4 regions of the Neobacillus sp. SAB-20_R2A genome follow, and region 3 is predicted to be linked to each of the others. Evidence: riboswitches for the same ligand, from Rfam matches in the RefSeq annotation. Region 3 holds a riboswitch; each other region holds the start of a gene.
What was found. A riboswitch is a leader RNA that binds a small molecule or an ion and turns the genes downstream of it on or off. The one in region 3 is predicted to bind glycine.

Region 1: linked by a shared signal. The riboswitch ahead of V5M37_RS15005 (amino acid permease) and the one ahead of glyA (serine hydroxymethyltransferase) in region 3 are both predicted to bind glycine.
Region 2: linked by a shared signal. The riboswitch ahead of gcvT (glycine cleavage system aminomethyltransferase GcvT) and the one ahead of glyA (serine hydroxymethyltransferase) in region 3 are both predicted to bind glycine.
Region 4: linked by a shared signal. The riboswitch ahead of V5M37_RS28620 (amino acid permease) and the one ahead of glyA (serine hydroxymethyltransferase) in region 3 are both predicted to bind glycine.

Annotation. Positions count from the first base shown of each region.
Region 1 is NZ_CP145895.1:3,077,147-3,083,292, forward strand. Features, by position in the region: rRNA gene V5M37_RS15000 (16S ribosomal RNA) at 1-583, opposite strand, end outside; gene V5M37_RS15005 (amino acid permease) at 1,089-2,477, opposite strand; glycine riboswitch at 2,647-2,706, opposite strand; glycine riboswitch at 2,709-2,809, opposite strand; gene V5M37_RS15010 (hypothetical protein) at 2,984-3,763, opposite strand; gene V5M37_RS15015 (methyltransferase domain-containing protein) at 3,796-4,977, opposite strand; gene V5M37_RS15020 (permease) at 5,179-6,072, shown strand; gene V5M37_RS15025 (TIGR03943 family putative permease subunit) at 6,086-6,146, shown strand, end outside.
Region 2 is NZ_CP145895.1:4,385,917-4,392,062, reverse strand. Features, by position in the region: gene V5M37_RS21500 (YqhG family protein) at 1-544, opposite strand, end outside; gene V5M37_RS21495 (DEAD/DEAH box helicase) at 522-2,210, opposite strand; glycine riboswitch at 2,371-2,460, shown strand; glycine riboswitch at 2,464-2,540, shown strand; gene gcvT (glycine cleavage system aminomethyltransferase GcvT) at 2,692-3,798, shown strand; gene gcvPA (aminomethyl-transferring glycine dehydrogenase subunit GcvPA) at 3,817-5,163, shown strand; gene gcvPB (aminomethyl-transferring glycine dehydrogenase subunit GcvPB) at 5,156-6,146, shown strand, end outside.
Region 3 is NZ_CP145895.1:537,764-543,909, reverse strand. Features, by position in the region: gene gcvPA (aminomethyl-transferring glycine dehydrogenase subunit GcvPA) at 1-562, opposite strand, end outside; gene gcvH (glycine cleavage system protein GcvH) at 564-959, opposite strand; gene gcvT (glycine cleavage system aminomethyltransferase GcvT) at 1,036-2,148, opposite strand; gene sdaAA (L-serine ammonia-lyase, iron-sulfur-dependent, subunit alpha) at 2,164-3,045, opposite strand; gene V5M37_RS02660 (serine dehydratase beta chain) at 3,045-3,563, opposite strand; gene glyA (serine hydroxymethyltransferase) at 3,579-4,829, opposite strand; glycine riboswitch at 4,907-4,987, opposite strand; glycine riboswitch at 4,991-5,095, opposite strand; gene V5M37_RS02650 (hypothetical protein) at 5,175-5,588, opposite strand; gene solA (N-methyl-L-tryptophan oxidase) at 5,652-6,146, opposite strand, start outside.
Region 4 is NZ_CP145895.1:5,874,663-5,880,808, forward strand. Features, by position in the region: gene V5M37_RS28620 (amino acid permease) at 12-1,376, opposite strand; glycine riboswitch at 1,507-1,585, opposite strand; gene pruA (L-glutamate gamma-semialdehyde dehydrogenase) at 1,884-3,515, shown strand; gene V5M37_RS28630 (response regulator) at 3,564-4,211, opposite strand; gene V5M37_RS28635 (sensor histidine kinase) at 4,211-5,779, opposite strand; gene V5M37_RS28640 (DUF5305 family protein) at 5,916-6,146, opposite strand, start outside.

The DNA of each region.
Region 1 (6,146 bases), 2.5 Mb from region 3:
CGCTTTACGCCCAATAATTCCGGACAACGCTTGCCACCTACGTATTACCGCGGCTGCTGGCACGTAGTTAGCCGTGGCTTTCTGGTCAGGTACCGTCAAGGTACCGGCAGTTACTCCGATACTTGTTCTTCCCTGACAACAGAGCTTTACGACCCGAAGGCCTTCATCGCTCACGCGGCGTTGCTCCATCAGACTTTCGTCCATTGTGGAAGATTCCCTACTGCTGCCTCCCGTAGGAGTCTGGGCCGTGTCTCAGTCCCAGTGTGGCCGATCACCCTCTCAGGTCGGCTACGCATCGTCGCCTTGGTGAGCCGTTACCTCACCAACTAGCTAATGCGCCGCGGGCCCATCTGTAAGTGTCAGCCGAAACCGACTTTCAACCTTCCCTCATGTGAGGGAAGAAATTATCCGGTATTAGCTCCGGTTTCCCGAAGTTATCCCAGTCTTACAGGCAGGTTGCCCACGTGTTACTCACCCGTCCGCCGCTAACCAGCGGGACTTGCGCCCCAGTGATTCGCTCGACTTGCATGTATTAGGCACGCCGCCAGCGTTCGTCCTGAGCCAGGATCAAACTCTCCAATAAAGTTGAGTTGATTAGCTCAAAAAGTTACGTTGGCTCATGTTCTTCATTTATTATATAGAAGAAACACGATCATTATTGTTTGTTGACGTTTTTGTTTGTTTAGTTTTCAAAGAACTATCAATGCTTTTGTCTTTCGTTTTTTCAGAAGCGACAATGACTATCATATCACATTTCTAACAATCTATCAATCATCAATTTTTTTCCAATTGAGATTGACCGGAACACTCTGTTTAAGAGCGACTTTCACATCATAACATCATTGTTATTTTGATGCAACAGAAAGTTTTTTTCAATACATCATGATTTAAAAGCTTACCCAATGTATTTCAGTCACCTGATTGGCGACAGAAATTACAATTTATCTCTTTTTCAGATTGTTATCAACAAGTAATTATTTCCATAACAATTAATAAGCATTAGGTAAAAAAACACTAAACTCGAAAAAGAAAGAGTTTAGTGTTTTATTTTTTCCTATAAATAGTCCACACAATTTCACTAGTTCTAATTAATTTTCTACTATAGGCCCACGATTCACTTCATCCGCTTTATTTATTTTCGTTTTTTGCATTTTATAAATCACAATCAGCAAAATAAACCAAACCGGAGTGACAAATAAAGCAATACGGGTATCCTCTGCCAGTGCAAGTACGACAAGTACGAACGCAAGGAAAGCTAGGATTAAGTAATTAGCAAATGGATAAAACGGCATTTTAAACTTGTTTGCTTTCGCTAAATCCGGTCTTGTTTTACGATATTTTAAATGGGTAATAACAGTAATTCCCCATATAAAGATAAAACACACAGTAGAAACACTAGTGATCAGTGTAAATACTCCTTCAGGCATTATATAGTTTAAAGCAACGCCAATTAAAATAACAACAGTTGAGAAGAACAATGCATTGGAGGGTACTTTACGTACAGTAAGATTAGAAAGTGATTTTGGTGCATTATTATTTTTTGCAAGTGAGTATACCATACGGCTTGTACTAAAGATGGCACTATTACATGCCGAAGCTGCAGATGTGAGAACAACAAAATTGACAATACCTGCTGCTGCTGCGATACCAACTGCCACGAATACTTGGACAAATGGACTTTCGGCTGGTTTGATTGCGTTCCATGGATAGATGCTCATAATGACTAAAAGGGCACCAATGTAGAAAATGATAACACGAATAGGGATATTATTGATTGCTTTTGGAATCACTCTTTCCGGGTCTTCTGTTTCCCCAGCTGTAAGTCCTACAAGTTCAATGCCTACGAACGCAAAGACGACCATTTGGAATGAGAGGATAAAACCATTTATGCCATTCGGGAACATCCCATCATGGCTCCATAGATTCGTAAAACTCGATGGACCTGAATCTGTAGAAAAGCCCTTAAAAATCATAAAAATACCAATTACAATGAGTGCTAGGATGGCGATGACTTTAATTAATGCAAACCAGAATTCCATTTCACCAAATAGTTTTACGGTTGCAAGATTCATCATGAGTAAAAAAACGAGGGCAATTAATCCTGGCATCCACTGTGGCACATGGGGAAACCAATATTGAGTATAAATTCCAACTGCTGTCAAATCCGCCATTGCAATCGTAATCCAGCAAAACCAGTAGGTCCATCCGGTGATAAAGGCAGCCATATTACCAAAATAATCTTGAACAAAATCAACGAAAGAATGATAGTTCAAATTGCTTAAAAGCAGTTCTCCTAATGAGCGCATGATTAAAAAGCAAATGACGCCTGTAATCATATAAGCAAATAAAATCGATGGTCCAGCTAAGTGGATCGACTTTCCCGCCCCGAGAAATAAACCTGTACCGATAGCCCCGCCAATAGCGATTAGCTGCACGTGCCTGTTTTTTAATCCTCTAGCCAATTTTTGTTCCTGCATATCATTTTCCCCTCCTGATGCTGGCAATTTTAATATCCAAAATAGGTTTCATAAATCTGCATAAAAAAGCGCTTTCATTTTTTCTTTTAAATATCCAGCCCCTTTATTTACTTATTCCCATCTTTCTCAACCAAAAAAGGACAGAGAAAAATAGGGGTTCTCCTACTTTTCTCTGTCCTTTTACCTGAGAGTTTGACTCCTTTGGCGGCCCATGGGCTCTCTCCAGAGATGCGTCCTATTATGGTCCTTTTACCTGAGAGATTGATACCTGATTTTTGGAATTTGCTCCTTCGGTGCTAAACGATGCGTTTAGTCTCTCCCATAATATTCATCCGCTAATATGAATTTAATCTCATATTAGTTTATCAAATAAACAATGTCAATCGAATATTCAGAATATATATAATTCAGGAAAAATTCCTTATTATAAAAATAAGATTGATTGCCCAGATATAAGGAGTTTTTTTCCATTGAACACTTCTGCTCTGGCTTATAGTTCAACCCAATCAATCTACGTTTAGTATCTTTTGTAATTGTAGAAGTATAGTGATAAACTCCTTTGAGTCATGGTAAATTTGTTCCTGAGAATGGGCTGTATTGTTTCGTAATTCCTCAATTTTTCTGAAAAATTCCTTGCATTGACTATTTGATTCAAAGCCTAGCAGCTCGACTAATTTTGGCGTTTTCCGAATGATCGTGCCTTTATCAGATAACTGTAAATTGTCCACCAAAGTCAGGGCTTCATTTTTTGCTAACCGCTCTTCCAAAAGCTCTTTTGCTTTGGTTAATCTTGATTCTGTTAACTTATCAGCCCAGCTGCCATCCGGATAAAATTCTTTAATCACTGAACTGATGTACATTTCCAGAAGTGAAACAAAACTAAAAGCCAACATCCTTATTGGCTGCTTTTGCAAATCGGCCACCGTGACGATCCTGGTAACTTTGTTCTTTTCAAGGATAAAGGTGAATTCTCTCTCCTGAAAAATATCCAGCAAATCAATCAAAGAAGTGGAATCTGAGATAAGGTTATCGGCATGAAAATCCTCAACAAACTCACTTATTTTTCCTTCTTTTTTTATATCTTCTCTTTTTACGTATCCAATAAGTTTTCCGCCCTGTTTAACCCCATAAATATCAAAATCGCAATCAAACATTTCCTTTTTAACAGCGACTGCATCATCATCCGCCTCACATGTCTTGATCTCTTCTGAAAGCAATTCCACAGTCAGATTATTTTCATAGATATCTCTTAATTTCCGATAACCTTTTAGGGCATTGGATTTCAACCATGACTCCCCCTTCCTTATAAATGAAGCTTTTATTCTGGACGGTCTTTCAGGCTGTTGTACTTTACAATCGGTCCGAGGTGACTGAACTGCCCGGCTGCCTGCTCCATTAGCAGCTCTGCCTCTCCGTATGTCCCGGCAGGAAGAATGTCCAACTGACGATACCCCATATTACCATAGCAATAGACGAGCAGAAAATCATTCGTTTTCCAAACTTCAAAGCGATACATAAACCAGTGGTTAGGCACAGCCAAATACTGTCCAGATTGAAATGTTTTCACTCCTAGTCGGTGGAAGGCAAACTCTGCATTCACCGTGGTATAGGATTGGCCAGCCTCTAATATGAGCGGCTGATTTTTCGAATATAGGTGTTCCATCCCTTCCAAAGTGGAAAGTCCTGTTTCTTTTTTTGTCGCTACGATGACAGGAGATTGCTTTTTTGTTCTAAATTCATAATAGTCGATGATCTCACTGTCACTCCATTGTACATGGAGATTGGCTTCTTTTAGCAAATTGGCCCACTTCCCGACATCTGCCGGGCTTTCCAATCGCTCACAAGAGAGATAGGTTCCGTTCGGGGTTAAAAAGAAGTCAACGATTTGCAAATACCAGCTGTCACCAAACGTTGGTTTTTCCTTCAGGTGGTCAGGGAGCGACCAATAGTTTTGAATGAAAATGGGCCCCATAATCTCATGAAAGCTGCGTACCGAAATAATCATATCAAAAGAATGCTTAGAAAAATGGTCGAGGAGCTCCATAAAGCCGATTTGATAAAAACTCACGTTTGAGAGCCCTAGTTGTTTGGCCAACTGCCGGGCACACTGGATTCCGTTTTCCGACTGGTCGACTCCGACGATTTCCGTATCAGGAAAAAGCTGTGCATACCAGCATGCCGACAATCCATTATCACACCCGATTTCCAAAATTCTCTTTGGCTTTAATTCCTTTTGCTGGCTTACCCAGGTGAGCAATGATTTGTGAAAGGACATCGTCCACGATTCTGCCCCTAAACTAAATGGCAGGGTTTGATTCTTCACATCATATATGTTCCCTTTTCTTTTGCGGGAAATAAGCGGTTCCAGTTCCTCTGCCAAGACGGAATCTATAGCAGTGACGTGCTTCCAAAAAGCGAGCTTGCTTTTGCATTCTTTGATTCCGAGTGAATTAAAATAGTCGCCAATATTGGGTTTCTTTTGTTTCGTCTCAATTGACATACAATAATCTCCAGTTTATCTAAATTATTACTTAATATTAAGACCAGGTTATAAATGTTTAGTTTTATGATAATCGGTTTTTACGATTTTTTCAAAAGATTTATTAATTCGGTTAAGACATTTCCCACTTCTGGAAACGAAAAACATTATCATTTGCCATTATTTCTGTTATAATTTTGTATGCTTTTTAACTGAGGTTTCATTACAGGAGGATCTCCTATGAATCAATTGTTACAATTAAACACGATATTTATTAGTATAATAATAGAAGCAATTCCTTTTATTGTGATCGGCGCGTTTGTTGCGGCACTGATCGAAGTGTTTGTTTCGGAAAATATGATTGTCCGCATCATGCCGAAAAATAAGATTCTTTCGGTGATAACTGCTAGTTTCGTAGGCGCAATATTTCCAGGCTGTGAATGCGGGATTGTTCCCATTACGAAAAGATTAGTTGAAAAAGGTGTGGCCCTTCCGGCCGCGATTTCGTTTATGCTCACCGGACCGATTATCAATCCGATTGTTCTTTTTTCAACGTATATCGCCTTTGGTAATAGCTGGACGATGGTTTGGTATCGTGCCGGGTTTGCCATCGTGGTTTCGATTTTAGTTGGGATTGTTCTTTCTTTCGTGGTTAAGACAAACCAGTTAAGGCTGAATGCGGATGAACATGTTCATGTCCATGACCATTCGAAACAAAATACGAAGCAAAAATTGGTCAGCGTGATCACTCATACCATCGATGAATTTTTCCACGTCGGGAAGTACTTGGTGATGGGTTCGTTAATCGCTTCAGCGATGCAAACATTTATTCCGACTTCTACGTTAGCGGCACTTGGTCATTCCAAAGTAGCGGGTGTTCTTGTCATGATGGCGCTGGCGTTCATTTTATCAATTTGTTCTGAAGCGGATGCGTTTGTTGCTTCGTCTTTCAGAAACACATTTTCACAAAGTTCAATTGTGACATTCTTGGTGTTTGGTGCGATGGTTGACATCAAGAACCTGCTGATGATGTTCGGGACGTTTAAGCCAAAATTCGTCATCCTGCTTGTTTCGTTAATTTCAGCATTCGTATTTATCGGTTCACTACTACTCTAAAGGAGGGAAGAAAATGTTTCGCGTCGTGATTTTATTATTGTTTACCAACTTGTTTTTCTATTTGCATTTATCAG
Region 2 (6,146 bases), 2.1 Mb from region 3:
TTTTGGGTTTAACCAGTGGTGATAATGTAAACGAGTAATCAGGGATTTTCGGCGTTAACGAAATTTTAAGCAGGTAATTATGAAAATCCTCCACCATTTTCCCGTTAATAAGCTGAAGGCCGATTGATTTAAAAATATCGCGTTTACGGTCACATTGATAGGAGATTTTTACATTCATGCACAGCCATGGCAGCAAGGGAGTCTGGACGGCGGAGTTGCCGTGATTTTCATAAAGCCTTATATATCTGGCTAAATTTTTTGTAGACTCAAAAATTTGATGCAGGCGGGGCGAACCAAAGTGGATGGTTTCCCCCTTGAGATTTTCAGGTGCTGCCTTTTGGTTGGTGATGAGGGTCAATCTCATTGGATTTGGTATTCCGCCAGTTTTCTCTAAATAATGCCAGTAAAAGGGCCGATTCATTAGTTCCTTATCCATTTCAATTGTTAGTTGGACATCTAAGTATCCAGGGTGATTAGTGACAATGGGACATTCATTTGCCATAAAATAATTTAAAAGAAACTTATGAATTTCCTGCTGCTGCATGTGATTCTCCTTTTTTCATATTTTGTGCAAATTCAATCATTGAAGATAAATTCTCCATTTTAATCCGCATTTCCCCTTCAGAGCAGGAGTCGCCAAAGATATCCATTATATGATCTTCAATATTTCCGAATTCTAGTTTTGTTAGAATATCATCAAGTTCTCCGATGACTCTTTCAAATAAATCAATCTTTTCGTATAAAAGCTTTAAAATATGCTCTTCCACCGTATCTTTGATGGCAAAATTATAAATCATGACATCTTTTTCCTGACCGAGGCGGTGAATCCTTCCGATTCGCTGCTCCAGTCTCATCGGGTTCCACGGCAGATCAAAATTGATAATGTGGTTGCAAAATTGTAGGTTAATCCCTTCCCCGCCCGCTTCAGTGGCAATCAGCACCTGGGCGTGCTTTTGGAACAACTCGCGCATCCAGTCCTTTTTCCCGCGCTTGAAACCGCCGCGGAAAGGAACGGAGGAAATTCCGTGCTGCTTTAAGTACCACTGTAAATATAATTGGGTAGCCCGGTATTCCGTAAAAATAATCACTTTATCATTTATTTTCTGAATTAATTCAAGGGCTTTTACTGCCTTGGAATTTTGCTCGACGGTCTCGACCTTTTTAATTAAAAAGTTGATTTGTTCTTGATAGGCCTGGGTTGGGTTTTCCTTTTTAAGAAGCATGTTTTTTAAGGTATAGAAAACGGCCTCGCGGCTTGAGCATGCTTCACGCTGCAAAGTCATCACAGAAAAACTGCTCGTTTGAACCCAGTCTCCCTCATTTTTAAGCTCTAAGATGGAGTCATACAGGTCGCGTTCCGATTTTGTAAATTCAATCGGAATCGTCTCCACATGCCGTTTCGTCCATTCGATTCCTGTATCGGCACGGCGGTTGCGGATCATGACTTTATTGACTAGCTCTTTTAGATGCTGGTCATCATTTAAGGAACGGGAATCACGTTTATATTTTTCGTAAAAGACAGTTTCATTCCCTAAGTGACCAGGCTTTAATAGGGATACGAGGTTAAAAATCTCCTCAATCCTGTTTTGAATAGGCGTTGCCGTCAGCAATAAACAAAACTTCTTTTTTAAGTTTTGAACAAATTCGTAGTTTTTGGTTTTATTATTTTTTAATTTATGGGCTTCATCGATAATGATGAGGTCATAATCTTGCTTGTAAATGATCTCCCGATGCGGATTTCGTTTCGCTGTATCGATGGAGGAAACAACGACATCACATTGTTCCCAAACATAGCTTTTTCTTTGAGTGACAGCTGGTATATAAAATTTGCTATTTAATTCCTGTGCCCACTGGGTGACTAAGGAGGCGGGAACAAGGATTAACACTTTTTTCACTAATCCGCGAATCATGTATTCTTTTAAAATTAACCCCGCCTCGATAGTCTTTCCGAGACCCACTTCATCCGCAAGGATGGCCTTTCCGTTCATGTTTTCAACCACCTGCTTGGCTGTTTCAAGCTGATGAGGGAGAGGCGTCAAATTTGGCAGATGCTTTGGGGCCTGCAGGCCTTCGAATTCCGGGACCACCAAGTGTTTTTCAATATCGATGGCCAATTTAAAAAGCTCCCAATTCCCCCAAGGTCCATCATGATCAATTTTATGTAAAAAATCATCCTGCCAGGAGGAATCAAATTCCATTTCGACATTCATCCGTTTCAGCTCCTTTTTTTCGATAAATTGTTATTGCCCGATATGTTGTTTTAATGGTAGGATGATAATAGCTTTGAAAGTTTCAAATATTTAAATAAGGTAATCTATTTTTTAAGTATAATTAGTATGACCAAATTGGAAAAAAATATTATAAGTGCGAATGAAAACAAGGGGAGAGACTACTTTTTGTAGCGCCGAAGGAGCAAGCAGCTTATGTGAATCTCTCAGGCAAAAGAACTCTTGTTGGACGCAGCTCTGGAGAGTGCTGGATGATACCAGCCACCAAAGGGGACAGCCGATTTAGGTAAACTTTCAGGTGCAAGGACAGAGACCTTCTTTATTGGTAAAGGGAGGTTTCTGTCCTTTTTTGCACCTTTTTGTTGTTTTTAGGAAAATGGCAAGGAGTTTTCCTATTTTTGTTAATTGGCAATAATTCATTTTTACAAATAATGAACATGTAGTAAATGAAGGGGGATTTATGATGACGGAATTAAAACGCACTCCGCTGTTCGAAGTTTACAAGGAATACGGCGGAAAAACCATCGATTTTGGCGGCTGGGAGTTGCCTGTCCAGTTTTCAAGCATCAAGGATGAGCATGAAGCTGTCCGCACGAAAGCCGGTTTATTCGATGTATCCCATATGGGCGAAGTTGAGGTAAAGGGCCCAGACAGCCTTAACTATTTACAAAAATTGATGACAAATGACATTTCAAAAGTGAAAGACGGCGGTGCACAATATACTGCGATGTGCTATGAAAACGGCGGAACTATTGACGACCTGCTTGTTTACAAGGTTGAAGATAATCACTATTTACTTGTTGTCAACGCATCGAATATTGAAAAGGACTACAACTGGCTGGAGAAGCATCTTGTAGGCGATGTTACAATCGAAAACTTGTCTGAAACAATGGCACAGCTTGCGCTTCAAGGCCCTCTTGCTGAAAAGGTATTACAGAAGCTTGCTTCAGAGACGGATTTAAGTCAAATTGGCTTTTTCAAATTCCAGCAGGAAGTTGTTTTAAATGGGAAAAAAGCACTTGTATCTAGAACTGGTTATACAGGGGAAGACGGCTTTGAAGTATATTGTGATGCCGGTGATGTCGTCGAACTTTGGACTGCCATTCTGGAAGCCGGAAAAGACGAGGGAGTTATTCCTTGCGGCCTAGGTGCACGCGACACACTTCGTTTTGAAGCAAACTTAGCGCTTTACGGCCAGGAATTATCACCGGAAATCTCCCCGCTTGAGGCAGGAATTGGCTTTGCGGTGAAATTGAATAAAGAGGCTGATTTTATTGGAAAAGAAGCTCTCGTGAAGCAAAAGGAAGCAGGTTTGTCCCGGAAGCTTGTTGGGGTTGAGATGGTTGACCGGGGAATTCCGCGACACGGCTATCCAGTTTACAAAGGGGAAGCGCTAATTGGTGAAGTTACCACCGGTACACAGTCCCCAACCTTAAAGAAAAACATCGGTCTTGCCCTCATTTCTTCCGAACATGCAGGACTCGATACCGAAGTGGAAGTTGAAATTCGCGGCAAACGTTTAAAAGCGAAAGTGGTTCCTACACCTTTTTATAAAAGAGAAAAGAAATAGCAGAAGGGAGCAAGGTTTATGAAACATCGCTATTTACCCATGACTGAACAAGATAAGCAGGCAATGCTGGAGACAATTGGCGTTTCCACTGTCGATGAACTATTCAGTGATATTCCTGAAAAAGTACGATTTAAAGGTGAATACAATATTAAACCGGCAAAATCAGAAACAGCTTTGATGAAAGAACTTTTTCAGTTAGCAAGCCGGAATGCTGATTTAAAATCGAATGTGTCTTTCTTAGGTGCCGGAGTTTATGACCACTATATGCCGGTTATCGTTGACCATGTCATTTCAAGATCAGAGTTCTACACAGCCTATACACCTTACCAACCGGAGATCTCCCAAGGGGAACTGCAGGCGATTTTTGAATTCCAAACAATGATTTGTGAATTAACAGGAATGGATGTGGCTAACTCCTCGATGTATGACGGCGGTACCGCACTTGCTGAAGCAGCAATGCTAAGTGCTGGTCACACTAAACGGAAAACCATCCTGGTTTCCGGTGCTGTTCACCCTGAATCCCGTGAGGTTTTGGAAACTTACGCAAAGGGTCAATACCTTGATGTGATTGAGGTTCCTGTGAAGGATGGCATTACTGATGTTGACGCCCTAAAAGGATTGCTAAATGCTGACGTAGCCGCAGTTGTCGTTCAATATCCAAACTTTTTAGGTCGAATTGAACCATTAAAAGAGCTTGAAGAGATTATTCACGAAAATAAAGCAATGTTTGTTGTTTCCAGCAATCCATTATCACTTGGAATTTTGACACCTCCAGGAAAATTTGGTGCAGATATTGTTGTCGGCGATGCCCAGCCGTTCGGAATCCCGACTGCCTTTGGAGGTCCGCACTGTGGCTATTTTGCGGTTACGACAAAGCTAATGCGTAAAGTTCCCGGCCGTCTTGTCGGCCAGACAACAGATGACCAAGGCCGCCGCGGTTTTGTTTTAACACTGCAGGCACGTGAGCAGCATATCCGCCGCGATAAGGCGACTTCTAATATTTGCTCCAACCAAGCCTTAAATGCCCTTGCTGCATCTGTTGCGATGACTGCCCTTGGAAAAAAAGGTGTCCGCGAAATCGCAACAGCCAATTTACAAAAGGCTCATTATGCGAAAATCGCTTTTAAAGAAGCAGGGCTTGAAGTAGTTAATGATGGTCACTCCTTTAACGAGTTTGTTGTCAATTTAAATAAACCGGTAAAAGAGGTTAATCAGCAGCTGCTCCAAAAAGGAATCATTGGCGGTTATGATTTGGGCCGTGACTATCCTGAGCTTGCAGGCCATATGCTGATCTGCGTAACAGAGCAAAGAACGAAGGAAGAGATTGATACATTAGTGAAAGAATTGGGGGATTTGCATGCATAATCAAGACCAGAAGCTGATTTTTGAAGTGAGTACACCAGGCCGGGTCGGATACAGCCTTCCGGAAATGGATGTTCCTGAAGCAGATGTTGCTGCGCTCCTTCCAGAAGGATATTTAAGGGAAGAGGAGCCCCTGCTCCCTGAAGTTTCAGAACTGGATATCATGCGCCATTATACGTCCCTCTCCAGACGGAATCACGGTGTAGACTCCGGTTTTTATCCATTAGGGTCTTGTACGATGAAATACAATCCTAAGATTAATGAGAATGTAGCCCGCTACAACGGGTTTGCGCATATTCACCCGCTCCAGGATGAAAGTTCCGTTCAAGGTGCGCTTGAGCTTTTATATGACCTTCAGCAGCATTTAAAAGAAATTACCGGTATGGATGAAGTGACCTTACAGCCGGCAGCAGGTGCCCACGGGGAATGGACCGGATTGATGATGATTCGCGCATACCATGAAGCAAATGGCGACCTAAAACGGACCAAAGTTATCATACCTGACTCCGCTCATGGTACAAACCCAGCTTCTGCAACAGTTGCAGGACTTGAGACGGTTACAGTAAAGTCGAATGAAAATGGTCTTGTAGACTTAGAAGACTTAAGAAGAGTGGTGGGAGAAGATACAGCTGCGTTAATGTTGACGAACCCGAATACACTTGGCCTTTTTGAAGAACATATTGTCGAAATTGCTGAAATCGTCCACGAAGCTGGCGGTAAGGTTTATTACGACGGGGCGAATCTAAACGCAGTTCTATCAAAAGCCCGCCCGGGTGATATGGGCTTTGACGTAGTTCACTTGAATCTTCACAAAACGTTTACTGGCCCGCACGGAGGCGGCGGTCCTGGTTCCGGTCCTGTCGGTGTGAAATCAGATTTAATTCCGTTCCTGCCAAGACCGGTTATTGCCAAACGAGGCGACGAATATGTCCTAGATTATGATCGTCCACAATCAATTGGCCGCGTTAAGCCATACTACGGAAACT
Region 3 (6,146 bases):
TTTCTTCCATTATATATGTCTGTCCCACAGCTACCGTTTTCAGAACGGCGCGGGATTCAGGATGAACGGCCTCTGACACAATTACTTTAGAGCGCTTCGTATGAGCAACTGCAAGTGAGGCTGCTTCAGCCAATGAAGTAAACCCATCGTACATCGAAGAATTGGCTACATCCATTCCTGTCAGTTCGCATACCATTGTTTGAAATTCAAAGATCGCCTGCAGTTCACCCTGGCTGATTTCCGGCTGATAGGGTGTATAGGCTGTATAAAATTCAGAGCGGGATATCATGTGATTCACTACACTTGGGATGTAATGGTCATAGGTTCCTGCACCAAGAAACGTCGGGTATTGATTGGCATTTATATTTTGCCCAGCAAGCTGTTGCATTTTTTTCAACAAAAGCGGTTCAGGAACTGCTTCCGGTATATTTAGCTCACCATCAAGACGAATCTCCTCCGGTAAATCCTCGAATAAGGCATCCACAGACGAAGCATTTAACAATTCAAGCATTTCCGCTTGATCTTCTTTTGTATCAGGAAGGTATCGATAAGTCGCTGTCATCCTATTCCTCTCCTTCATTAATAAATGCCTGGTACTCAGCCTCATTTAAAAGCGATTCTAATTCTTCTGGATTGGACAATTCTACCTCCACCAGCCAGCCGGCATCATATGGTTGTTCATTAATCGTCTCAGGAGCGCTTTCCAGTTCCTCATTGACACTTACAACGGTACCGGATACAGGTGAGTAAATATCAGAAACTGCTTTAACCGACTCAATTGTCCCGATTGTTTCGTTAGCCGTTAATTCATCGCCTTCTGCTGGATTCTCAACGAAAACGATATCCCCCAACTGGTGCTGTGCATAATCAGAGATTCCGATTCGCACACGATTTTCACCCAATAATAATACCCACTCATGCTCCTTGCTATATAAAAGGTTTGCTGTTGCGTTTGTCATATGAACCCTTCCTTCCACCCTAGTTTTCAAAATTTAGTCATTCCTGTAAAACCAATCAATCTCGGAAAAAATGAACCTAATTCTTTTTATAAAAAGGTGTTTTCACAACAACTGCCTCAATTTGCTTATTGCGAATCTCTACCTTAACCTGAGTTCCAACTGCTGCAAATTCCGCGCTTAAAAGGGCAAGGCCTAAACTTTTCTTCAATGTCGGGGAATGGGTTCCCGATGTAATGAAGCCGATTTCCTCTCCGCCTTCAGAAAATACTTTATAGCCATGCCGCGGGATCCCTCTCCCTGTCACTTCGATTCCGACTATTTTTCGTTTTAATCCTTCTTCTTTTTGCTTAGCGAGTACTTCCTTACCTAAAAATGCTGATTCTTTGTTTGTTTTTACGGCAAACCCAATGCCTGCTTCCAGCGGTCCGATGTCGCTGGAAAGCTCTTGACCATACAGTGCTAAACGGGCTTCAAAGCGGAGTGTATCCCGGGCCCCAAGTCCGCAAGGCTTTAAGCCATCTTCTGTTCCTGCATCTAAGAGTCTCTCCCAAAGCGCTTCCACTTTGTCTGCCGCTAAATAAAGCTCAAATCCGTCCTCTCCCGTATAGCCGGTGCGCGAGACTAGTACACCAGAGATCCCGGAAACCGTGACATGATCAGCAAAATGGAAAAAGCCAATTTCCGCTAAATTTGTATCGGTTACTTTTTGTAAAATCTTTTCGGCTTTTGGACCTTGAATGGCAAGCTGGGCAGTGTCAGAAGAAATATTTGTTAAGGCAACATTCCCTTGTACCTGCTGTTTCATCCACTCGTAATCTTTTTCAATATTTGCCGCATTAATCACAAGCAGATACTTTTCACTCGCTAACTTGTAAACTAGTAAATCATCGACTGTACCGCCGTCCGGGTAACACATGGCCGTATACTGTGCCTGGTTGATCTGAAGCTTGGTTACATCGTTTGTTACGAGGTAATTAATATAGCTCTCAGCATCTTTTCCTTCTACAAGGACCTCACCCATATGTGAAACATCGAACAGGCCTGCTTCATTACGGACTGCCTCATGTTCTTCTAAAATTCCGGAAAATTGAACCGGAAGCTCCCAGCCTCCAAAATCAATGACCTTTGCGCCGTACTTTTTATAAGTTTCAAAAAGCGGTGTCCGCTTTAATACTGTATCTGTACTCATCTAAGCCCCTCCGTCTTAAGTGTTTCTGCAAAGTAACCGATCCTTTAATTTTATTCCCGTGTCCGTCATCGCCAGTCCGCCGAGTGCCGTTTCCCTTAGTGTGCGCGGCATTTCTTTGCCTATTTTGTACATTGCCTCTATGACTTCATCACATGGGATCCGGCTTTCAATTCCGGCCAGCGACAGGTCGGCTGCTGAAAAGGCGATCGAAGTGCCGATCACGTTTCGCTTAATGCAAGGAACTTCTACGAGACCGGCGACCGGGTCACATACTAACCCTAAAAGGGATTTCATCGCGATTGCGGTGGCGTTTACGACCTGCTCTGGTGTCCCGCCCTTTAATTCAACAATTGCGCCGGCCGCCATTGCGGTGGCCGAACCAACCTCCGCTTGGCATCCTCCTGCCGCTCCAGAGATAAAGGAGCGGTTGGCAATCACATATCCGAGTGCACTTGCGGTAAACAAACCCATGACTAAATCCCGATAGGAGGTGTCGTCATTCTTTCGCAGTGAAAATAAAACCCCCGGTAAAATACCGGCTGCCCCGGCCGTTGGCGTCGCCACAATCACGCCCATCCGTGCATTGCTTTCAGATGTTGCCATCGAGAACGTCATTGCATCGTTAATATATGGACCTGATAAGCCCTTCCCGTTATTTACATATTCGCTCATCTTGACGGCATCACCGCCGGAAATACCGCTTGGTGCCGGGGAAGCATCTTCTACACCGGTCTCCACTGCTTGCTTCATTTTAATTAACCGCTCTGCCATCATATCGATGATCGTCTCTTTGTCACGGCCTGATTTTTCCATTTCCACCATCAGCATCATTTCGCCAACTGTTTTCCGTTCACGGTTACAAAGTTCAATAAGCTCGTTCATTGACCGAAAATCCATCATACACCCTCCAAGATTGCTTCATGAAAAGGATTGGAACGAAATTTTGCTGCGATTTCTGAAAAATCATCACTTGTGCTTAATCGAATATCAACTATTTCATCATCAATCATAAAGATTTTTGATAAACCGCCGCCTAATGATACACCGCCTACTTTAACAAAATGGCCCGCACGTCTTGCCCTAATAACAGTTGTATTGGGATGATCGTAATAAGGGCAGCGATCTTCAAATTTAAATTCATAGTGAAGCCCGTATCGTTTGGTTAATTCAACCGCATATCTAATTCTGGTATCATCTGTATTCATCCCAAGCAGGCCGCCAAGAAGCGCTTTATCCGTTCCGTGTCCCTGGTATGTTTCGGAGAACGAATCATAGAAAGTAATATCCGCCCTTTGCGGGGACCCTCCAAGCAACTCATAAACAAATTTCCCAATTGATACAACACCGGCTGTATGGGAACTCGATGGCCCAACCATAATCGGGCCGATGATGTCAAAACAGCTTTGATACTCCATTAAGCTACCCCTTTCTTACACAGTGATTGGCTGTTGAAATAATGGAAATCTCCCGCAAATTGCTTTTGTTGTCTTTCTCCCCTGTTCGATTACGGCTAAATCCCCTTTGCTCTTAAGAACGGCTGCGATCACTTTTGCGATTTGCACCATTTCCTCTTGTTTCATTCCACGTGTTGTTAACGCGGCTGTTCCCATGCGGATTCCGCTTGTCACAAACGGGCTTTTCGGGTCGTATGGAATGGTGTTTTTATTAACTGTAATCCCGACTTCTTCAAGCAATTTCTCTGCTTCTTTTCCTGTTAAATCCCATGGACGCACATCGAGGAGCACAATATGATTATCAGTCCCGCCGGATACAAGCGCTGCCCCTTCCTGCTTAAGCGCCTCTCCCAGTGCAGCTGAATTTTCAATAATTTGTTTGGCATATTCCTTAAAGCTTGGCTGCAATGCTTCATTGAAAGCAACTGCCTTAGCGGCAATAATATGCATAAGCGGCCCGCCCTGAGTTCCCGGAAAAACAGCTTTATTTATTTGTTTGATTATTTCTTCATCGTTTGTTAAAATCACTCCGCCTCGTGGGCCGCGCAATGTTTTATGAGTGGTGCTGGTCACAACATCCGCATATGGAACGGGAGAAGGATGGAGACCTGCAGCAACAAGTCCGGCAATATGTGCCATATCAACCATCAGTTTTGCGCCAACCTGATCGGCGATTTGTCTAAATCTCGCAAAATCAATCACTCTCGGATAGGCGCTTGTACCGCCGATAATTAATTTTGGTTGTTCTCTTTTCGCAACTTCTTCCAGCTCATCGTAATCAATCAGGTGATTGTCTTCTCTTACCCCATAAGAAACAACATCGAACCATTTTCCTGACATTGCTACCGGACTGCCGTGAGTTAAATGGCCGCCGTGCGATAAATTCATCCCCATAATCTTATCGCCTGGTTGAAGCAGGGCAAAAAATACAGCAGTATTGGCCTGTGCACCGGAATGTGGCTGGACATTGGCAAATTTGGCGCCGAATAATTTAGTTAACCGTTCAATCGCTGCCTGTTCTGCGACATCCACAAATTCACAGCCGCCATAATAGCGCTTACCTGGATAACCCTCGGCATACTTATTCGTCATCACACTTCCCATTGCTTCTAAAACATCCGGGCTGACAAAGTTTTCGGATGCAATTAATTCCAAGGTATGAAGCTGGCGATTTTTCTCACTTTCAATTGCCTCAAAAATTGTTGAATCGTTTTGTTGTAAACTCATTGACAATTCCTCCATTTTTCCATAATTGCTTTAAAAAAAACAAAAAAGGACAGAAAAGGGGTGTAAAATCATCCCTTCTCTGTCCTTTTACCTGAGAGTTAAACTCCAACATTTGGAGCTTTCTCCTTTGGTGGCATTTTCAAATACGCTCTCCAGAGGTGCGTCCTGTTATGGTTCTTTTACCTGAGAGATTGGTTCCAAGGGTTTTTTTGGAACTTGCTCCTTCGGTGGTAGATGTAGATATTACACTCTCCCACAACAATCATCCGCCCTATTCAATTTTATTATTTTCAGAATAATCATTCTGTTTGTAATTGTCAATGCTTTTTTAAATAAGTTTGGTTATTACAAATAAGTAGGATTTGCCTCTACATTTTTGAAGTAAACCACTTCGCCATCACTTTCACCATCGAAAATAACCGTTGTATTAGGGGAGAAGACTAATACGTCCCCTACTTCTGCCACATATTTGTTTCCTTCTACATCGCGGACAACCATTTTACCTTTGGTCACAACTTTAATTTCGATAAACGTAAATTCTGCAGAATAATCAACCGAAGGCTGGAGTGCATAGTAACCCATTGTTAATACTTGTTTTTTATCTGTAATCGGCACATCAAGGATTTGTCCCTTTAACTCAGGTGTTCCCCGCAATACGCTTAATTCATTTAATTTATAGGTTCCTGCTTTAATTAATTGAATGCCCGGTTTTGCATCTAAATAAGTTAATTGGCTTTGGGTTAATGTTTTTTCGCTCATTTTTGCACCTCTAAATTTATTATTTTTTTAATCGTTCTAGGATAATGGCAATTTAATAATCTATTAGATCTTTGCTTTCTGTTTTAAAGCAGGGCGATTGATAGAGAAAAGAGAAATATCATGTTCGGTTTTGCCAGTTGTCACTAGTTGGCTTAGCGTTTCACCAACAACACTTGAGAATTTAAATCCATGGCCGGAGAAGCCTGCTGCGATTGCCACATTGGAGTACTGTGGATGCAAATCAATCACAAAATGCTCATCAGGTGTTTTTGTGTACATGCACACTGCCCCTCTTTTAAGAGTTCCAGTAGCACCCGGCATGTATTCTTCTAGAAATCTGCGAATATTTCCTTCATCCTCCGTATAGATCCCAAATTCACGATTAATTGTATCCGGGTCGATTTTTTGACCGAAAGTATGGTATCCTATTTTCAAACCGCAGCCGCTGAAGCTTGGGAACCCGTAATAGATGCCTGTCGGTACTTCAACCATGAAGGCCGGGAAACCATGGGTATTGCTATACTGTGATTCTTCGCATTCGAAGAACCCAACAACTTG
Region 4 (6,146 bases), 600 kb from region 3:
CCAATTTGATTCTATGCTGATAATTTTAATTTTTTCTCTTTTTTCCTTCTATAAGAATACAAAGCAAATAATAGAATAAACCATAGTGGTGTCAACAATAGGGCCGGACGGGTAGCGTCGGCGAACAGCATGATAATGAGAATCGCCGCAAACAAGGTTAGGACCGCATAATTAACAAATGGTGTAAATGGTGCTTTAAATTTTGACTTTGCCTGTAAGTCCGGACGAGTTTTCTTATACCTTACATGACAGATCAGAATGACGCCCCAAACCCAAATAAAACAAATGGCACTAATGGTTGTTACGATTCCAAAAGCCTGCTCCGGAATAAGTTTGCTAAGGAGCGCTCCCCCTGTCAGGACAAGAGTCGAAATCAATAATGCATTACTTGGCACATGATTTTTATTCAGTCTCGCAAAATGGGCTGGTCCCTGGCTATTATTGCTTAAATTATATAAAATCCGGCTTGTTGAAAACATCCCACTGTTACAAGCAGAAGCGGCTGAAGTTAGAACGACAAAATTAATAATTCCTGCAGCAATCGGAATCCCGACTAAACTAAACGTTTTGACAAACGGACTTTCAGCTGCATTCAGTTCCGTCCATGGATTAATACATAGAAGAACGATCAATGCGCCAACGTAGAAAAATAAAATCCGTAAAGGAATTTTATTAATGGCCGATGGGATATTTTTTTCCGGATTGGCTGTTTCCGCTGCCGATACACCCACTAATTCCACACCAACGAATGCAAAAACGACCATTTGGAATGAAAGCAAGAAGCCTGTCATTCCATTTGGAAAAAGGCCGCCATGTTCCCAAAGATTTTTAATAGAGACCGCCCCTGCATCTGTCTTGAATCCCATCACTAGCAAAATGATCCCAATTCCGATTAAGGCAAGAATGGTAATGACCTTTATTAAGGCAAACCAGAACTCCAATTCTCCAAAAAGCTTTACCGTTAATAGATTGAGGCCCAATAAGACAACCAAACAGACAATTGCAGGTATCCACTGTGGGATATCAAACCAATATCGTACATATACACCAACAGCAATCACATCAGCCATAGCGGTCATAATCCAGCAAAACCAATAGGTCCATCCCGTTACAAACGCAACTCGCGGTCCAAGGTAATCTTCGGCAATGTCAGTAAAAGACTGATAGCCCGCCTTAGACAGCAGGAGTTCCCCCAGCGCCCTCATCACAAAGAAACAGGCAATACCTACGATTAAATAAGCAAAGATAATGGATGGGCCAGCCAGTTGGATGGCTTTACCCGACCCCAGGAATAATCCGGTACCAATGGTGCCGCCAATTGCGATAAGTTGAACGTGCCGATTTGCTAAATTCCTCTTTAATTCTTGCTGTGCCAACCTTGACTCCCCCTTAAAATTTAAAAAACCCAATAAAAAAAGAGATTGGATGTCCTCCAATCTCTTAGGTCATAAGAATAACAAATAATACTTATTAAGCTGACAATTGTCAGCATGACAAATATATATTCAGTACTCTTCTGTCCTTTTGCCTGAGATTGTGAACCCTTCGGCGCCGCGGAATCCGCGGTCTCTCCAGAAGCTGCTCCTGCTATAGTGTGATCCATAGCAATCATAGCTTGCTAATTATTAAGTTTTTTAGATAATATTGTTGAATAATTTTTAATTTTAGTAGTATTAAATTACTTTGTCAACAATAAATGACTCTTAAATATTTTAATGACTCTCTGGAATTAATTTAAACCCCAGAGATAAGAATTTGAATTCGCTTTCATTAAGTTGTAATAGAAAGCCAAAGAACAGAAAAAGTATGTTATAATAATTGTCGAAATAAGTAGCTTTGTCTATAAAGGAACAGAATATATAAACGGGAAGGAACGTGAAAGAATGAGTAACGGAGTTTTCAAAATCCCAACACCTGCAAATGAACCTGGCAATACTTATGCTCCTGGGACAAAAGAACGGGAAACATTAAAGGCAGAATTAACACGCCAATCTAGTATCGTAATCGACATTCCTGTGATTATTAATGGCGAAAATATAAAGACAGAAACAGTGAAGCAAGTGGTTATGCCACATGATCATCAACATGTTTTAGCAAACTATTCGCAAGCCGGAGAAAAGGAGCTGCGTGATGCTGTTGAAGCTGCAATGGCTGCGAAAGAAGCATGGGCTAATATGGCTTGGGAACACCGCGCCGCTATTTTCTTAAAAGCTGCTGATTTAATCTCTGGACCATACCGTGATGTCATGAATGCAGCGACAATGTTAGGACAGTCCAAAACAGCTGTTCAAGCTGAAATTGATTCTGCCCAAGAATTAGTAGACTTCTTACGTTTTGGCGTTGATTATGCAAATCAGGTTTATCAAATTCAGCCAAGTAGCATGAAGAATGTATGGAATCGTACAGATTACCGTCCATTAGACGGTTTTGTATTGGCGATTTCTCCATTTAACTTCACAGCCATTGGCGGAAATCTGCCAGCAGCTCCTGCGATGATGGGGAACGTAGTCGTTTGGAAACCAGCAACAACTTCTATTCTAGCAAACTATTACTTTATGCGTATTTTAGAAGAAGCAGGATTACCAAAAGGTGTCATCAACTTCGTACCTTCTCGTGGTTCACAAGTATCAGAAGTTGTATTAACAGACCCTCGTATGTCTGGATTCCATTTCACTGGATCCACAAGTACGTTCCAAACGATTTGGAAAACAGTCGGAGAAAACATTGCAAGCTATAAATCTTACCCTCGTTTAATTGGGGAAACAGGTGGTAAGGACTTCGTATTTGCTCATGAAACGGCACAAGCAGACAAAGTAGTAGCGAACCTTGTTCGCGGTGCTTTTGAATACCAAGGTCAAAAATGTTCAGCCGCTTCTCGTGCCTACATCCCGGCAAGTTTGTGGGAAGAAGTGAAAGACGGTTTAGTGGCAGAGACGGCTAAGCTTAAAGTTGGGGATGTCCGCGACTTCAGGAACTTCATGGGTGCAGTTATTGATAAAGCAGCATTTGATTCAATTACAAGCTATATCGATTACGCAGCAGCTTCTGAAGAAGCAGAAATTATTGCTGGCGGTACTTATGATGATTCTGTTGGATATTTCGTTCAACCGACCATCATTGTGACAACAAATCCAAATTTCAAGACAATGGTAGAAGAAATTTTCGGACCAGTATTAACAATCTATGTTTACGAAAATGATAAATTAGAGGAAACATTGGAGGCAGTTGATACAGCTTCTATGTATGCCTTAACAGGTTCGATCTTTGCCCAAGATCGCGGGGCCATTGTTCACTTAGAAAACCGCTTATCCGGCGCAGCTGGAAACTTCTATATCAATGATAAACCAACTGGTGCGATGATTAATCAACAGCCATTTGGCGGTTCTCGTGGATCTGGTACAAACGATAAAGCAGGTTCTGTATTTAACATGATCCGCTGGACAAGTCCTCGTGTCATCAAAGAAAACTTTGCACCAACTGCAGAGGTTGCTTATCCATTTATGGATGCAGAATAAGTAAAATAAGAAAAAGAGGTTGAAATGTTTAAGTTTCAACCTCTTTTTTTAGCCACTCGGGTGAGCTATATAAGTTACCAAACCTTTTGCATTGGCATATAATGCTGCTTGTGTCCGATCTACAAGCCCAAGTTTAGCCAGTATTTGACTTACATGTTTTTTAACAGTGTATTCAGTAATAAACAAGGTCTTTGAGATTTCTTTATTTGAGTGCCCCTTGCCTAGTTCAATTAAAACTTCCCTTTCTTTCGGGGTTAACTGTTCGAGTTCTCCATTATCAACAGCTTCGCCTGATCTCATAGCCAAATCCAAAACTCCTGGGTCATAGTATTTCCGGCCTTTACCCACAACTTTTAGTGCATGTATCAGTTCTTCAGGGAATGCTTCTTTTAAAACGTATCCATCTACTCCTGTTTCTTTTGCCCGGATAAAGTCTTTTTCTTCTATGGATGATGTTAATACAACGAATTTACATTCAATTCCTTGCTTCATTGCTTTCGTGATTAAATCTAACCCTGATTCATTTGCTAAACGAAGGTCCACTAAAGCAAGATCAGGCTTTAACGAATTAAAAAGTTCCATTGCCTCCCTGCTATTCGTTGCTTCTCCAAGAACCTCCATTGTTTCATCTAAAGCAAGTATAGAGGTTAGCCCTTTTCTGACCAAAGGATGGTCATCAACAATCACAACTTTCACTACCCAGACACCTCCAGAAACTCTCCCCCTCTAATGTTTGGAATTTCTATGTGAATCTCTGTTCCTTCACCATTTATCCCATTAATAGAGATTGTTCCAGTAAATGAGCTAACTATATTCCTCATATTGATTAGGCCAATTCCTTTTTCTCTCTTATCTGTATCTGTATCAAGGGTTACATTAATCCCTTTACCATCATCCTGGATAACTAATACTGTTTTCTCATCCAATAAGGATAATTTTAATTCAATACCATTGCACTCCCCATGGCGAACCGCATTTCCACAAGCCTCACAGATTATTCGATAAAGGGCCTGCTTTAAACTTTCTGAAATTAATGATTCATCTCCAGAAACTTGATAGTTTATCCATATGTCATTTAAACGGGCATATTCGTCCAAATACTTTTTTAGACGAACAAGAAATGGCCTCTCTCCTTTCTTTACCGAACTTAACCGATAGATCGCTGACCTTAGTTCTTTAATAGTTGTATTTGCAGACTGTGAAAGGAATTTAAACTCTTGATTCAATTCATCCCTGTTCAAGCTTTGGCCCTTTACCTGTAAGCTATGCATGGCACAAACAATACCAAATAATCTTTGCGAAACACTGTCATGTATTTCATTAGCGATCCGATTCTGCTCTTCAATGATAATCATTTGATCCATCATCTGGTCCATATGTAGCTTTTCAAACATGATTTCGCTTAATTCCGCCAAATACTCAAAGGGGCGATTTAAAAGAAATGTGTTCTCCTCATTATTTCCATTAGCGTCCTTTATTCCTATAATCCCAACATTATTCGCGCTTCTAATAATTTTCATTTGATAGGTATCCTTATTAAGCTTGCAGGTAAACGCCTTCCTTTTCATGCGAATATTTTGCCAATTGTCGATGAGGTCATTTTCTAATCGTGGATTATTGGTCAAATTTCCAATGTAGCTATTCTGCTGGTTAATATCTGTAATCCAAAGGAACACTTCATCCCTTTCTGTACATTTCATTAAAGCAATTGTTATTTCTTTCACTAACTTTTCAATACTCATCTTGGAATTAAAGTTCTCCATAAGATGGTAAAGAGACATAACATGCTCTAAGGTTTGTTGATACTTTTGATTTGTATCCGTAAGAATCGTATTTACGTTTAATAATTCAGACTGCTGCTCTTTTAAAAGGGATGTTTTTAAATACAATTCTTTGGTCAGTCCTGAGAATAATCTCAAAAGCATGGTTATCAGCAGACATACTAGATAAAAGTTAGATTTATCCTGCACGATCATAACGATATTATCAATGTGATAGAGATGATTCGTAATGAATGTGGCACTTCCTAGATAGAAGGCCAAAGATCCCCAACAAAAAAATGTCGTTAGAAAGCTTGCTGCTACTAACACCGGATTAAGAGCGTACCAGATAAATGGACTTGAAATACCACCTGTTGGAATCAGCAGTAATGTTAATCCAATGATTTCAACCAGGACAGTCGATTTTATAATTGTGATATTCTCAACATATTTTCTTTGTATATCTGTAATAATCCAGGCAGCGACAGATAGTGATACAACCATTCCCACTTTAAAATAAAAGGGGGATTGTGGACCTATTAAACAAAAGATAGAAGTTAAGGATAGCGAAATATATCGAAAGACAAACACAAGATTCACTATGCTGGAAGGGCCTCTTCTTAAAAACTGATAAAATTTATTAACCTCTAGCATATGCTTTATCACTACCTGTTATTTTTTTCATATCTGAATTATTCGTTTTAGGGGTTTCATAGGTATATAAATAGTCCCCATCGACAATAAAAAATACAGCACTTTCCTCTTTATGATCTTTATTAAAAAAAATGGGAAGTTCCTTCTCATCAGAAATTTTTATGATGGATTTGAAAGAATCTAAGCTAAAAATTGATTTTTGTGCGATATTTATTTT